DNA from 2 places in the Sedimentibacter sp. genome. Region 2 is predicted to be linked to the other one. Evidence: riboswitches for the same ligand, from Rfam matches in the RefSeq annotation. Region 2 holds a riboswitch; the other holds the start of a gene.
The links. A riboswitch is a leader RNA that binds a small molecule or an ion and turns the genes downstream of it on or off. The one in region 2 is predicted to bind thiamine pyrophosphate.
Positions count from the first base shown of each region.

Region 1: another riboswitch for thiamine pyrophosphate. It lies ahead of thiW (energy coupling factor transporter S component ThiW); the one in region 2 lies ahead of AAGU76_RS04470 (thiamine-binding protein).

Region 1 covers NZ_JBCFAS010000004.1:9,952-18,182, reverse strand. The annotation lists gene AAGU76_RS14995 (M23 family metallopeptidase) at 1-724, opposite strand, end outside; gene AAGU76_RS14990 (MBL fold metallo-hydrolase) at 899-1,687, shown strand; gene AAGU76_RS14985 (CxxH/CxxC protein) at 1,695-1,850, shown strand; gene thiD (bifunctional hydroxymethylpyrimidine kinase/phosphomethylpyrimidine kinase) at 1,933-2,712, opposite strand; gene thiE (thiamine phosphate synthase) at 2,709-3,356, opposite strand; gene thiM (hydroxyethylthiazole kinase) at 3,343-4,164, opposite strand; gene thiC (phosphomethylpyrimidine synthase ThiC) at 4,183-5,487, opposite strand; gene thiW (energy coupling factor transporter S component ThiW) at 5,489-5,980, opposite strand; TPP riboswitch at 6,070-6,170, opposite strand; gene rpsF (30S ribosomal protein S6) at 6,342-6,629, shown strand; gene ssb (single-stranded DNA-binding protein) at 6,655-7,119, shown strand; gene rpsR (30S ribosomal protein S18) at 7,199-7,423, shown strand; gene AAGU76_RS14940 (HesB-like protein) at 7,545-7,868, opposite strand; gene spoIID (stage II sporulation protein D) at 8,053-8,231, opposite strand, start outside.
Region 2 covers NZ_JBCFAS010000001.1:945,466-953,696, reverse strand. The annotation lists gene AAGU76_RS04505 (TetR/AcrR family transcriptional regulator) at 1-549, opposite strand, end outside; gene AAGU76_RS04500 (FAD-dependent oxidoreductase) at 750-2,624, shown strand; gene AAGU76_RS04495 (YkoF family thiamine/hydroxymethylpyrimidine-binding protein) at 2,657-2,920, opposite strand; gene AAGU76_RS04490 (class I SAM-dependent methyltransferase) at 2,899-3,576, opposite strand; gene AAGU76_RS04485 (ABC transporter ATP-binding protein) at 3,607-4,344, opposite strand; gene AAGU76_RS04480 (ABC transporter substrate-binding protein) at 4,377-5,402, opposite strand; gene AAGU76_RS04475 (ABC transporter permease) at 5,429-6,202, opposite strand; gene AAGU76_RS04470 (thiamine-binding protein) at 6,171-6,467, opposite strand; TPP riboswitch at 6,548-6,679, opposite strand; gene AAGU76_RS04465 (response regulator transcription factor) at 6,722-7,840, opposite strand; gene AAGU76_RS04460 (dihydrolipoamide acetyltransferase family protein) at 8,047-8,231, shown strand, end outside.

The DNA of each region.
Region 1 (8,231 bases), on a different contig from region 2:
CTTTCCTAAGATGCGCGTAGTAGTAATACCTTTTGCTGTCGAGGCTTCGGATGCCTATGCGCCAGCCTCCGTACTGGTTCCACCCCAGCGCCTCCACCCGGCCTGTTTCAACTGCAACTATGGGAGTTCCCACTGACCCCATGAGGTCGTTGCCCAGGTGAGAACGTGTAAAGCCGTAGCTTCTTGAGTTCCCGAAGTCATCATAGTGGTTGAAGTAGTAGCCTCCGGCTATGGGAGAAAAAACCTTCAGTCCGTATTTCTGCACCCATACTTTTTTGCCTGGGTTGTTCTCATCGGCCACCTGGATTTCATAAGGCCCCACGAATCCTCCCAACACTGCGGTGTATGCCTCGAAGTAATAGCTGTAGTGTTTCATGTCCTTCGTGAGACTCTCTATGCTTTCACCGCTCTTAAGCTTTGCAATGAGAGCATCCATGTCCTTAGCCCTGTAATTTGAGAAATTTCCGCCGTAACGCACGGCCAGGTATGAAAGTATCTCTATCCAGTTGAGCTTCACTTCTTCATCCACGCTGTTGATGTCTGCCTTGAGCGCCTTGTCCATGGCTTCGTAGGAGACCCTGAAATCAACCCATTTTATGAATGTTTTTTCCTCGTTTACCGACACCGATTGATCCGAGTTCAATAACAATGCTGCTGCCAGGGCCGTACATAGAATTGCTGCAGCGCATGCAAATAATAATCTGGATTTTATTTTAATAATCATTGCATACCTCTGAAATATAATATAATAAATTTTATGCTGACAACAGCCGTGATAGAACAATCTTCGCATTGACGAACAGAAACCATGTTTTAATGCATGGTTGTACAAGAAATTAATTGTATTAATTGAATTTCTATGTTAATATTAAGCTGATTCTAAGTTCGGGAGGACAAATTGAAATTAAAATTTTGTTCGTTGTACAGCGGAAGCAGCGGAAACTGCCAGTATATAAAAACTGAAAACACCACAATTCTTGTTGATGCAGGCCTCAGCGGCAAAAAAATTCAGCAGGAAATTGTTAATATAGGAGAAGACCCGAAAAAGATCGATGCCATATTCATTACCCACGAGCATGCAGACCACATACAGGGTGCGGGTATAATGTCCAGGCGTCTTGATGTGCCCATCTATGCCAATGCAAAGACGTGGGAGGCCATGAGCGAAGCGCTGGGCAGCATCAAGTCCCACAACATAAGAATAATGGATGACTTTGCCGAAGTTGGGGACCTGACACTAAAGTCCTTTGACATATCACACGATGCGGCTCATCCGGTGGGCTACAACATATTTTACAAAAACAAAAAAATAAGCCTCGTTACAGACACAGGCTGCGTCAAAGACAGCATAGCGAACAGCATCATGGATTCAGACCTTCTGCTTGTTGAATCAAACCACGATGAAGACATGGTACTCATAGGACCGTATCCGTGGCCGCTGAAGAGAAGGGTTCTGGGCGAATTCGGCCACATGTCCAACGACACCGCAGGACACCTCATAACCAGAGTGGTGAAAAGAGGAAATGAGATAGTGCTGCTGGGGCATCTGAGCAAAGAAAACAATTTTCCGCAGCTTGCCTACAAGACCGTTGAGAACATTCTGAAAGAAAACTGCATAGAGGTAAATCCGGGAATCTGCCTTGACATGACATACAGAGACAGGTCAAGCAAGGTTTATGAAATATAGGTGAATCATGGAAGAAATAATTTATGCGTGCAAGGAGCACGTTGAGATGGCACTGGACGACATTGTGAATGATGAGGAAAAAGCTCCGGTAATCACGAAAATCCAGCAGGAAAAAAAGTGTGGCTACTGCAATGAGCCTGCCGAATATGAAGTGAAAGCATAAAAAACAGATGGATATGTCCATCTGTTTTTTTGTCCTCAAGAGGAAGCACGTATCTCATTGCGCCTAGGGATACATGACCAAATTATAGGTTCCAGCAGTGGTTCAGTGGGCCTCTTCCTTTTCCTAGATTCAGGTTGCTTTTTAAGGCACCGGTTACATACTGCTTTGCATTGTATATGCTTTCCTTTACGGTGAAGCCTTCCGCCAGGCTGCATGCAATGGCAGAGGACAGGGTGCAGCCTGTTCCGTGGGTGTTCTTGTTGAGTATTTTTTCCTGTTCGAACCAGAAAAGTTCCCCGTGACGGTATAAAAGGTCGTCGCTGGTGTCCTCCAGGTGTCCGCCCTTTATTAGGATGTGTCCTGAGTACAGGCTGGAGATCATTGCTGCAGCCTTTTCCATATCATCCTTGTTTTTTATCCTTATGCCGCTAAGGCATTCTGCTTCAGGTATGTTGGGCGTTATTACAGTTGCCAGCGGCATAAGAGTAGTTTTCAGCATGTCCAGGGCATCATTGTTTATAAGTCTGCTGCCGCTGGTTGAAACCATCACAGGGTCGAGCACTATGTTTTTGGCGTTGTGCAGCACCAGCTTTTCAGAAATGACTTTTATTATATCATTGTTTGGCACCATTCCTATCTTTACGGCATCAGGGCGTATGTCTGAAAACACGGCATCTATCTGCATGGAAGTGAACTCATAGGTGGATTCCATGACGCCGAAAACTCCTGTGGTATTTTGAGCCGTTAGGGCTGTTATTACACTCATTCCGTACATCCTGTGGCTGGTTATGGTCTTCAGGTCGGCTTGTATTCCGGCTCCTCCGCTGCAGTCTGAACCTGCAATTGTAAGTATAGTTCTCATAGCTTGCCTCCTGTTACCATTTTTGAAAGCTCCAGCAGTTCTCCGGCAGCTGAGCTGATGTCGCCTTTTCCGAATATGGCAGATATGGCACAGATCCCGTCAATGCCGGAACCTTTAAGCTTCAGCACATTGTCCTTGCTTATGCCTCCTATGGCAACAACAGGTATGCTGACGGAGTCTGCAATCTCCTTAAGAATTCCGATGGTTATGTTTTCTGCATCAAGCTTTGTTGATGTGGAGAAAACAGAGCCTGCTCCTATGTAGTCGGCTCCTTCCAGCTGTGCCTTCACCGCAGCTTTTACTGTTTTTGCTGAGACTCCGATTATCTTGCCGTGTCCCAGCCTTTCTCTTGCTGCCAGAACAGTTCCATCATTCTGACCTATGTGGACACCGTCCGAATCGGTTTCCAGTGCCACATCTATGTTGTCGTTAATTACAAAGGGAACATTGTACCTGTCGGTGACTGATTTCACCTGGAGGGCAAGCCGTACAAATTCGTCATGGCCTATGTTTTTCTCGCGAAGCTGCACAAAGGTTGCGCCGCCCCTTATTGCTTCCTCCACAGCTTTCGCCAGACTTTTGTCCTTAAGCCAGGTCCTGTCCGTTATTGCGTAAAGTGAAAATGAGTTTCTATCTGGCTTCAATTCTGGCCCTCCCTTCAAGCATGTTGTCATCTATGAGCCCCATGAAATCTATGAGATGCGTTTTAAAGGATGATGTTCCTTCTACCCGGGATGAAATGTTCTCGTAAGCCGTTTCACCGCATATGCCCATGGTGCAAAGGGCAGCGGCGCATGCGTCAACTGTGCCGGCGTTTGCTGCAATAAAAGCTCCCGTTATGGAAGAAAGCATGCAGCCTGTTCCGGAAACCCTTCTCATCATGGGATGACCGTTTCTGATTATGTAGGTTTTGATGCTGTCGGTTACTATGTCTGCGGCTCCTGTTACAGCTATGACTGCCCCTGTTGAACGGGAAAGGTGAACAGCAAATTCTGCGGTTTTGTCCAGGATGTCATCACCGATGCTGTCTGAAATGTCTGCATCAACACCTCTTGTTGAGCTGCTCAGTCGTCCAACGGTCTTTATTTCCGAAATGTTTCCCCTTATGACAGAAAACTTAACTTCCTCCAGGAGGCAGAATGCTGTTTCGGTCCTGAGTTTTGAGGCTCCTGCTCCGACGGGGTCAAGGACCACGGGTATGCTAAGCTGGTTTGCCTTTCTCCCTGCCAGTATCATGGATTTGATTGTGCGGGAGTTAAGCGTTCCGATGTTTATGACCAGAGCATTGCTTATGGCGGTTATTTCTTCGACTTCTTCCTCGTCATCTGCCATGATGGGAGAGGCTCCCAGAGACAAAAGTGCATTAGCGCAGTCGTTGACCGTCACGTAATTTGTTATGTTGTGTACCAGAGGGTGAGCTTTTCTCACGTTTTTAAGCATATCTGTAAACATAACTCGCTCCTTTCACATTCAATTTGTAAATTCAACTTTCTCTCCGTTAAGTATCTTGTTTGTTGTCCTCATGGCGCACATTTTTCCGCACATGGAGCAGCTGTGCTTGTCTGCGGGAGGGGTGCTTTCGAAATATTCCCTGGCTTTCTTCCCGTCAATGGCATAGGAAAACATCTCTTCCCAGTCGATTCTGCGGCGGGCATCGCTCATTTTGTTGTCGATGTCCCTGGCGTTTGGAATACCCTTGGCAATGTCCCCGGCGTGGGCAGCTATCTTAGAAGCTATTAATCCTTCCTTTACGTCGTTTACATCCGGAAGTCTGAGGTGTTCCGCAGGTGTTACGTAGCACAGGAAATCTGCGCCGTTGGCCGCAGCAACAGCTCCGCCTATGGCCGATGTTATGTGGTCGTATCCAGGTGCTATGTCGGTGACTATTGGTCCCAGTACATAGAAGGGAGCTCCGTGGCAAAGTCTTTTCTGTAGTTTCATGTTTGCTGCAATTTCGTTGAGAGCCATGTGTCCGGGACCTTCAACCAGCACCTGCACATTCTTTTCCCATGCCCTTTTGGTCAGGTGTCCTATTTCAATGAGCTCCGCAATCTGTCCCGCATCGGTGGAATCATTGATGCTTCCGGGTCTTAAGGCATCGCCCAGGCTTATGGTTACGTCGTACTCGTAAAGTATGTCCAGAAGCTCATCATAGTGTTCATAGAAGGGATTTTCGTTTCCTGTCATCTCCATCCATGCAAAAATCAGCGAGCCGCCTCTGGAAACAATGTTCGTGAGCCTCTTGGACTGCTTGAAGCTGGCAATGGAGCTTTTGTTGAGCCCTGCATGTATGGTCATGAAATCCACTCCTTCCCTGGCATGGGCTTCAACTACCTTCAGAAAATCCTCAGCCTTGATTTCAAGAAGGTCCTTTTCCAGGTATCCTATGGCGTCGTACATTGGCACGGTGCCTATCATGGCGGGAGAGTAGTCTATGAGCTGGCTTCTGAACGTGTTTGTCTTTCCGTAGTTGCTCAGGTCCATTATCGCTTCGGCTCCGAACTCAATGGACATCTTTACCTTTTCAAATTCTTTTTCATAATCGGCGCAGTCGCCTGACACTCCAAGGTTCACGTTTATCTTGGTCTTCAGCCCTTCTCCTATTCCTTCGGGGCTAAGTGACCTGTGATTTATGTTTGCAGGTATTGCAACCCTGCCTTTGGCGACCAGCTCCCTCAGCTTTTCTGCATTTATGTTCTCCTTGGAAGCGACAACTTCCATTTCAGGAGTGATTATTCCTTTTTTTGCTGCTTCCATCTGTGTTTTGTAGTTCATTTCATACCTCCATATTTTTGTAAAATCCGGTTTTTCTTAAAGCTGTAATAAATACATAGGACATTCCTGCTCCAGCTGCTGAACTCATGATGAAAGGCACGACAAAGCCAAACAAGGCAGCCTCTCTTGACATGATAAACGCTGCAACAGGGTAGGCCAAAAGTGCTCCGATGATTCCTGTTCCAACTACCTCACCTGCAAAAGCCAGGGAAGGCTTCTTGGTGTGCTTGTAAAGCATGGAGCAGAGAAAAGCCCCACACATGCTTCCCGGAAAAGCCAGCAGGCTGCCGGTTCCAATCATAACCCTTATGAGAGATGTAACAAAAGCCATTCCAACAGCATAAGTTGGCCCCAGAGTCACACCTGCCAGAACATTGATCATGTGCTGCACGGGAAATACCTTTGCAGCTCCCACAGGAATCGAAAAAGTTGAGCACACAACTCCTACAGCGATGAAAATCCCTGCCTGAGCTAATTTTTTTGCGTTCGTCATATAGACCTCCAGATTTTTTATTTAAATATTTCTGGTTTTGAATTTCAAGGAATCAAAAAAGGTGCACTTCTTTTGAAGTACACCCAATATAAATTCTCATTCATTCTTCCCTACGTTGGCATTATCCAAATCAGGTACGGTCGAAACATAAGTTTCCTCTCAGCCTTCAAAAGCTCCCGAAAATATTTAGTTGCATTAATAGTAACACTAATGCACATACTAGTCAACAAAATTAAGCTGAAAATAAAATTTGAAAAATAGTAAAAAAATGCTTGTTTAATAATGGCGGCAATGCTATAATATATTCGCTATCCTTGCTCCTGAGTAAGCAGGGGCCAAAGTCCAAAGGGAGGTGACTCAAATGATGAGAAAATATGAAGGCGCTTTTATCTTATTGTCCAATCTTGAAGAAGACGTAAGAAATGCTGAAATCGAAAAAGTAAAGAACATAATAACCCAAAGACAAGGAACTGTCGAAAAAGTTAATGAGTGGGGTCAGAGAAGACTTGCTTATGAAATCGACAAGAAAAGAGAAGGTTATTATGTGTTTGTAGATTTCACTTCAGGCGCAGATGCTGTTGACGAAATAGACAGAATTTGCAAAATCAGTGATAACTTTATCAGACATATGATTACTGTAGAAGAATAGAAATAAACATAAAAGAGGTAAACTAATGAATAGTGTTGTATTAATAGGAAGGTTGGCCCGGGATCCCGAGCTGAGATTCATACCTTCGACAGGTATGGCTGTGACCAGATTGACTTTAGCTGTAGACAAGGAATTGTTCGGAGAAAAAAAGCAACAAGCTGTTAGCCAGGGAAAACCTACAGCAGACTTCATAAATGTTACTATTTTTGGAAAACAGGCTGAAAATTGCGCCAACTACCTTACAAAGGGAAGTCAGTGCGCAGTTCATGGCAGAATTTCAACAGGAAGTTACACTACACAGTCAGGCGAAAAGAGATATACAACAGACATTATTGCAGATAGAGTAGAGTTTATCGGCAGCGGAAAAGGACAGTCATCAGCTCCGCAGCAGGGAAGATCGATCCAGCCAGATAGCAGCTTTTTCGATGAGTTCCCGGATGAAGACAACGACATTTTCCAACCGGTAGATGACGAAGATATACCATTTTAAACAACAATAGCGGAAGGAGGAAATATCAATGAGTTCAAGACAAGGCGGAAACGCTAGAGATAACGACAAGAACGACAGAATGGGTCAAAAAAGAAGACCTCGCAAGAAAGTATGCCAGTTCTGCCAGGAAAAGGCAACACATATAGATTACAAAGACCTTGGAAAGTTAAAGAAATATACAACTGAAAGAGGTAAAATATTACCAAGAAGAATCACAGGTGCTTGCGCTAAGCATCAGAGAATGGTAACCAGAGCTATAAAGAGAGCAAGAACAATAGCATTGCTTCCATATGTAGCAGATTAATCTATAAGATTAAATAATAAAAGATTTGTGCCAGCACAAGTCTTTTTTGTTGCAAAAAAAGATAACGGCTAGCCGTTATCTGCGTCAATTCTTAATTATTAACTATTAATTCTTAATTGTTTTAGTGGCATCCGCCGCCGCAGCCGCTGCATCCTGACTGAGGCTGAACAACAGGCTTAAGGCCTACGCCGTTTCCGTTGTTTTCTTCGCTTGAAACAATTATGAACCCGCCATACTGTTCAATCACAGACTTTTCTGCCATGAATGTCACTTCGTTGATTGTTTCCACCTCGTCAGCTTCAGTTGGCTCGCTTATAGAAACACCGAATATGGGACCGCTGCATCCGTAGTTGTCTAAAGAGATTCTTACGTTGTATGAATCGACATTTGCTTCATCCAGCAGTTCCTTGAATTCTTTATAAGCTGTATCATCTATAAATATCATAAGTTGAATTTCCTTTCTTGATAACAAATTTGTTACATACCATGATAACATACCATTTATTCGATGTACATAAAAAGTTTTTACAATTATTTAGCTGCTTATGTAATGCAATCATCATTATTTTCAATTGCTTTAAAATTTACAAATCAAACTCAAAATTTTTCATTTCTAATTATCAACTGTATTACTTCATGCTGACAATCTCCACTCCGGTGTAGTAGTGCTTCAGTATTTCCTTGTAGTTGAAGCCCTCATCCGCCATACCGTCAGCTCCCCACTGGCTCATGCCCACGCCGTGGCCGTATCCGGTTGTAAGTATCTCAATTTCGTTTCCTGTTTGTATAAAACTGAAATTGGTAGAAT
Region 2 (8,231 bases):
ATCTATTATATCATCTTGTTTATCATTGTTAGTACACCATTTCATAAGTATACCTGTAAAAACAGCAATGCAATGAATATAAGTCTCATTAAAACTCATTTTAGTTGAAAAAGCATTTTCATTAAGTGCATTCTCTATTATTGAAGTCAGATTATCAACATAAGAACGTCCTTTTACTCTAACATCTATTGATGAATTAACTTGACTTACATATGATGCTCGGGTTATTTCTTTGCCTATTTTTTTGAAATAATTAAACGCACATAAATTTAAGCTGATTAATTGTTCTTTGAAGGGAAGCTTTACATCAAAGAAATAATTTTCTGCTATGTATTTATCCAAACCTGAATTGACAGACATAGTAACTATGTAGTCCTTTGAAGGGAAATAATAATAAAAAGAGCCCTTTGTTAATTCACAATTATTGCATATATCATCAATTGTAACTTTATTTACGCCGTATTTTTTAAACAATTCTATTGCTGAGTCTAAAATAATCTGTCTCGTCTGTGCAGATTTCTGTTCTTGAAATGTTGTATTAATCGACATGTTTATCATCCTAGTTATTTTTTTTATTCATGTGATTAATTGTAATAATTTTATAATTTAATGTCAAGCCAATTAAAATTAGAAAATGTTTGTTAGTAACTTGACAAACAATTGGATGCTGATTATAATATAAAACATACCGCATAACATACCGCGGTATGTTATGCGGTAGAAAATTTTATAATTGGGGAGAGAAAATTATGTTTAAAAGAAATTTTAAATCTTTAACCGCTTTGATGCTAGCTGTTTTAATGATAGTATCAATGGTTACGGGTTGTTCACAACAAAGTGCAGCAACTCAGAATGCGGCACAACAGAGTTCTGCAAAATTGTATAATGCTGGAACTTATACTGGTGAAGGAAAAGGAAACAATGGAACAATTAAAGTTGAGGTTACATTTACAGATGCCGCCATTGAGAGCATAAAGGTAAAAGAACACAGTGAAACTGCTGGGCTCAGTGACCCGGCTATCGAAAGAATTCCAACAAAAATAGTTGAAGGACAAACGTTAAAAGTCGATGCTGTAACTGGCGCAACAAACAGTTCTAAAGGAATCATCGAGGCAGTAGCTTCTTGCGTGCAACAGGCTGGAGGAGATGTGGAGTCTCTAAAGGCAGCAGAATCTCAAGCAATTAAGGAAGAATCAAAAACAATTGAAAAAGAAGCGGATTTATTGATTATAGGTGCAGGCGGGGCAGGACTTACTGCTGCAAATGCTGCTATGGAGAACGGAGTTAAAAATGTAATATTAATTGAAAAACTGGCTTCTTTCGCCGGTGCATCTTCAATTGCCGGTGGTCTCGCCGGCGGAGGCTCCAAATTGCAGAAATCTTTCGGCTTAACTGATGACTCACCTGAAAAAATATTTATGGATATAGTAAAAGGTGGAGAGTATGCAAATGATCCGAGGTTAACTTGGATATGGGCTAATGAGATGGGACCAACACTGGATTGGCTTATAGAAGATATGGGAGTTGTTATTGAAAATCAATTCTCTAATTTCCCTGAACACTCAGTTCAACGTTCTTACTACGTAACGGGCAAAAGTATAAAGATGCTTGAAATTTTGGCTGAGAAGTTTGAAGCTGCCGGTGGAACTTTAATGATGGAGACTGAAGCTAAAAGCCTGATAATGGATGGAGATGCGGTAATAGGAGCAGTAGCAGTTGACGGCGATGGCAATACAGTAAATATAAAGGCTGAAAAAACTATTCTGGCAACAGGTGGCTTCGGAAATAATCCTGATATGCTTTCAGATGCTTTGGACGGGGTATTATTCTATGGAGCAGCTTCTTCAACAGGTGAAGGCATTATTATGGCCAAAAATGCAGGAGCAAAACTTAAATTCATGGACTACGTTAAAATGTACCCTCAGGGAATTGAAGTTGAGCCCGGAAAAGGAAGGGTAGCAACTGTTCATAGCATGCAAACAACACAAAAGACAGGCGCAATATATGTTAACAAAGAAGGCAAGCGTGTTGTAGATGAAAATTTAGATTTTGTTTCTATAAAAAATGCTACAAAAAAACAAACTGATAAGATAATTTACCTGGTAATGGATCAAAAAGCTTGGGATAAATGGAGCGTACTTGCAAACGGAGATGAAAATTCAAGTGCTGCTGGAAAATTCACATTTGAAGAGCAAGAAAAATGGTTCAATACGCCTGATGGAACTCCTATTTTTAGACGTGGCAATAATATTGAAGAAGTTGCCAAATCTGCTGGAATTGATGGGGTAGCATTAAAAGAAACTATAGACAACTGGAACAAGATGGTTGAGGCAGGAGCAGATTCTGAATTTGGCCGTGAAGAGCTGTTCACGCTTGATACGGATGGGACATACTACATAGTTGAACAAAAACTCAGGTTTGCTACAACTTTAGGCGGCCTCAGCATAAACGAAAACTTTGAAGTTTTAAATGCAAATGATGAAGCTATTCCAGGTCTATATGCTGCCGGAGAAAATGTTGGAGGCATCCATGGATATGAATCAATGCCTACGTGTATGCTTTCATGGGCAGTTACATCCGGCAAACTTGCAGGGGAATCTGTTGCGGCTGCTTTAAATAAATAATCAATATTATAATACAAATTAGCGGCTGTGGACTATTGTCCGCAGCCGCATATGTTTGAAATCTTAATGTCCATCGAAAATTTAGTTTTGCTGTCCATGATTTCATAGATGTCTGTTATGAGTTTTAAAACCTTGCTTTTTTCGCCTCTCACGAAGGTTGAAAGAACTCCCACGCTGTTTTCAAGACCTGAATCTTCTATGATGTCCAGCACTCTTTTTACATCTTCCATATAATCGTCACTGACGATTGGAGTGAATGTTATCTGGCATGAAGCTATTTTTTCCACAGGGCACATATGTAACCTCCCACTGTTTTACCAGCCATTTCATTTTCCTTTTCGTAAATGTAATCCTCTTCAGGGGAAAGGGGAGAAATAAACAGGCATTGACCGGAATCAGCAAGTTTTTCTTTGTTCCAGTTTTTTAAGTCATCTAAAGTTTTAAACTTTGCGTACTTAAACACGGTATCCTTGTTGAAGTCTTCATCCTGATATAATTTTCCCCAGCTGCTGTTGGCTGAAATGGTTCCAATCAGCACCTGGCCGCCTTCCTTGACAACCCGAAGCATTCCTTCAAGAGCCTTCGGAGCATCCTCATCCTCTACAAATTCAAAGGCAGCCATGGAAAATACTGCATCAAATTCATTTTCCTTAAACTTTAAATCAATCAAATCCATATGCAAAAACTTGATGGGGAGATTTTCTTCTGCTGATTTTTTGCGTGCAATGTCAAGCATGTTGTCTGAAATGTCAATTCCTGTAACATTGCAGCCCATCTTTGCAAGCTTTATGCTGAAGTTACCTGTACCGCATCCGATGTCCAGAACATTCATGCCCTTTTCAACGCGGATCATTTTAAAGGCAAGGTCTGTTTCAACCTTATCAACAAAGTTTCCCTTTTTATCCGTATACCATGCATCGTAATCAGATGCAACATTATCAAATATAGCCATGATTCTCACTCCGTTTCATTTGTACTGCAGCTATTCAAGACTCTTAATGATGTGTTTTTTATAGCTCATGAATTTTTCGCTCACGATGAAATCCTTATGCCTTGGTTTAGGTTCGTCAATTGTTATTTCTTCCGTAATCTTACCGGGTTTTCCTGCTATGATATAAATCCTGTCAGATAACAATATGGCTTCGTCTATGTCGTGGGTAATGAGGAATGTCGAAAGCTTTATTTGCTCCATGACATTCAAGTACCATTGGTGCATGTTGCCCTTTGTAATGTTGTCCAGTGCGCTGAAAGGTTCGTCCAACAATGCAACCTGGTTTGAAAAAAGATATGTCCTAAGCAGTGCGGCCCTTTGTCTCATACCCCCTGACAGCTGGTTGGGATACTTGTTTTCAGTGCCTTCAAGCCCAAACTCTTCAAAATATTTTGAAGTGTATTCACGAGCCTTTGATTTTTTCTCTCCCCTTATGATCAAGGGGAGAGATACATTATCAATTATGGTTTTGTAGGGAAGAAGCAGGTCTTTTTGCAGCATGTAGCTTACATTGCCTGTTGTTCCCGTTATGTTTTTACCGTCCAGTTCAACCGTTCCGCCATCAGGCTTTACGAGGCCTGCTATCACATTGAACAACGTTGTTTTTCCAACTCCGCTAACTCCTAAAATGGCGACAATCTCTCCCTGTTTCAATTCAATGGAAATATCATCTATGACTTTAGAACCTTCATAGCTGACAGTTATGTTTTTAGTAGCTAGCTTATTCATCGGCTGATCCTCTAATCTTTGTATTTATCAAATTAATCCATAAGGTATAGGTTTGTAAATCCTGCCCCTTTAGGAATTTCACTTTCAATGAGCTTGTTTTCAAACAGCCATCCATAGAAGCCGTCCCATCTTTCCTGGTCTATATAACCCCACTGCGCCGCGTCTGCAATATATTGGTCAGCAAGCCATTTCTGACTTTCTATTACTATTTCTGAATCCAGTTCAGGAGCAGCTTCAAGCAGTATCTTCGCTGCATCCTCAGGATTTTCTATTGCAAATTCATATCCCTGTTTTATGGCAGACAGTGCTTTTTTTACAGTTTCAGGATTTTCCTGCGCATAATTGGTGTTTGTGATAAGTACAGGGCTGTAGTAATCAAGTTCTGTACCGTAGTCAGCAAAGTTTAAGTAGTTTGTCTCTAGTCCCTTAACCTTTGTTGCTATGCCGTCCCATGCATAATATACCCAAACGGTGTCTATATCTGTCTGCAAGGCTGTGATAACATCGGTTACAGTGCTGGGCACCATTTCTATTTCATCGAAGTTTCCGCCGTCATCTTCAACTATCTTTCTGATGATGGCCTGCTCAATGGGCATATCCCATGTGGCATAGTTGTGACCGGCCATTTTGGCAGGGGAGTCAATACCGTCTTCCTTAAGTGAAATTATACCTGAAGTGTTGTGCTGAATCAATGCGGCAACTGCTGTAATGGGCATTGAGTTTGCAGAAGCAAAGTTTGGTGCCAGCGTGTCCTGGAAGCTTATTCCGAATTCGGCTCCGCCGCCGCCAACCAAGGCTTCAGCTCCACCCTCCGGCGGCTGCATGATTTCAACGTCCAGTCCCTGTTTAGCAAAATATCCTTTTGACTGGGCAACATATAAGCCTGTGTGGTTTGTATTGGGCGTCCAGTCAAGTACGATTCTTACTTTCTGATTTTCAGCAGTCTGATTGTTGCTGCCCTGATTCTGAGACTGGTTTGAACTGCAGGATGCAAGCACAAACAGTGAAAGCATCAGCACAGCAACCAGATACAAAGATTTTCTTTTTATGTTTTTCATTTTCATTGTCCTTTCAATTTTGATATTCAATTTTCTTTTTTTGTATTTTCCCATGGCATTGCTGATTTTTTTAGAAAAGACACTGCAAACATCAGCAGCAGACTTATGGCTGAAATAAAAAATATAACAGCGAACATCTTGTCAAAGGAATAAGATTTTCTTACCCTGGTCATATAGACACCAAGGCCCGTGAAGCCTCCCAGCCACTCAGAAACCACAGCCCCCACCACCGAGTAGGAAACTGAAATTCTAAGACCTGAGAAAAACTGGCTTAAGGCACCTGGCAGCTTAATATGTATGAAGCATTGAAGCCTGTTTGCACCCATTGCCCTCAACAGATTAAGAGCATCCTTGTCTGCGGAGTTAAACCCTTCCAGCAAGCTAACGGCTATGGGGAAAAACGTCGTTATGACTATCAGCGTGATTTTGGGCAAAATTCCGTAACCCAGCCAAAGAACCAAAAGAGGTGCTATGGCAACAGTAGGAACAGTCTGCGTCAGAACCATGATTGGGTACACGGATTTGTAAAAAAAGTTGAATCTGTCCATGAGTACGGCAATGACAAATCCCAGCGCTGTTCCGATGGTCAGGCCCAAAAACGCTTCAGTCAAAGTTGCCTTAGCATGTTCCATCAAAAGCGGAAAATCATTGACAAATGCCATAACCACATCAGCAGGAGAAGGAAGCATGTACTTCGGCACAACCCCCGTGGTGGATAAAAGCTGCCATACGATCAATATGACAACTATGGCAAAAAACGGAGATACCTTATTGATGATGCTTTGTAACTTTTTTTTCAATAGTCAGCACACCACCATCCGGAGCATAACCTATTTTTACATATGAAGATACCTTCGGAGCTCCTGCCTTGACTGCTATTAACTGGCAGTTTTTAACTATTTCCATCAGTTGGTCATAATCTCCTTCAATCGAAGTTTCGCTTGGTCCCACATAGTAATTTAATCCCGTGCTCTTAATATACGCAATTACTTCATCTACAATACGGATTACCTCTTCATCAGAATCCACATGCGGTAATACCTGAATAGCTACATTTGCTTGCATAAAGCCCTCCTGAAATTTAATTAGTATAGGTATAACAAAAACCTCTCCGGCAATGGGAGAGGTTGTAATCCTAAAGGTTATGCGCCAATATATACAATCCCTACGCCAGCATTACCTGGATCAGGTTCCAAACAGTTTTACTGTTTCAGGGTTTTGAACATTGGAGTAGTCCGCTTCTCAGCCTAATTCATTAAGCTCCCCTATGAATTAAATATTATCATAATGAAATGTTGTTGTCAAGGAGTGAGAAGAAATCAAGTTCTTTGGAGGTCTTTGTTGGCGGTATCTTCAATGAAACCCAGTTTAAAAAGTATAGCGGTTCGGCTGCTGACATTCAGCTTGTTGAAGATATTATCCATATGTGTCCGAACAGTATGAGTACTGATATACAACTTTGAAGCTATTTCTTTGTTGGAGAATCCCTGAGAAAGCAATTCCACAATTTCCAGCTGTCGTTCAGTAAGGTTGTATTTATAGGTAAAAGCATGCACATTTTGGAGTTTTGTTGGTGATTTTTTAATTATATAAAGAAGGTAATAGGTTTCAACACCGTTTTGCATACTTGGAACAATCGAAGGCACTATCTTGATAGTATAGTTATCCAGTTCATAATAAATGGCTGAAGTGGAATCCTTGGATTGAAAAGATATATTAGGCAATATATTTTGCACAACTTCATGGACTGGATCAGAAATAAAGGTTTCGCTTAAAAGATCGAGACAATAAATTTTGGCAATCTCATTACTGTTGATGATATTCCTTCTTTGATCAAGAACAATCATGCCTATGGGCAGCTGTGATATGCAATTTTTGTAAATCTGCTGCTCATTTTTTATTTGAGTTCTTACAAGATACTCGTGGAGTTGATAAGTTATATTGTCATAAAGACTTCTTAGAATCTCATAATCCCTGGGAGTAAAGTTACCTTCTTCTTTCGGACGAAATATACCAAGCGCACCGATCAGCTGGTTATTGAACTTTAGGGGCATGGCTACTTCATAATATAGATTATCCTTTTTCAAGAAATCTTTGTAATACTCCGTTGCTTCAAATTGTTTTAAGGACATAAGATCGGTTATTGCAATCGTTTTCTTAGTCATCATAAAGTAACCCATGTTAATTGGATGGAAAATATCTGTTTTGAAATAGTACTCAGCATACATCTGAAAAAGTTGTCCACTTATATTGAGGCCTATAGGGCTAGAAAACCGGCCGTCAGAATCAATTAGATGAAATGTGAGGTAGTTGAATGAAAAAATATTTGAAATGTTTTTTAACAATTCATAACGGTAATCTCCCTTACCGTTATGAATTTGAGAAATAAACTGCAGGATTTTGTCGTAATCCTTAATTGTGAGAAGACTTCTGCCCATATTAAGACCTCCCTCAAAAATTTTTTATCATGCCATTTTATTATTATAATTATATAAATATTTTAAATTTTTAGCAATAATAAATTGTTGAAACTATAAAAATACGTAAATTTACGTATGTGTTATTCAAAAAAATAAGGAATTTATGCGATGATAACGATTTTATTATTTGATAAGATTTAATAAAAAAGAAAGGAGAGACAAATATGAGCATTGAAGTTTATATGCCAAGATTAGGTGCGACTATGAAAGAAGGGACCTTGGTAAACTGGTTTAAAAAGGAAGGCGATACTGTTAAAAAGGGAGAGTCTTTGGCTGAAATATCTTCAGAAAAATTGACCAGCGAGATTGAGGCATCAGCAGATGGATATATGGACAAAATCATTGTCCA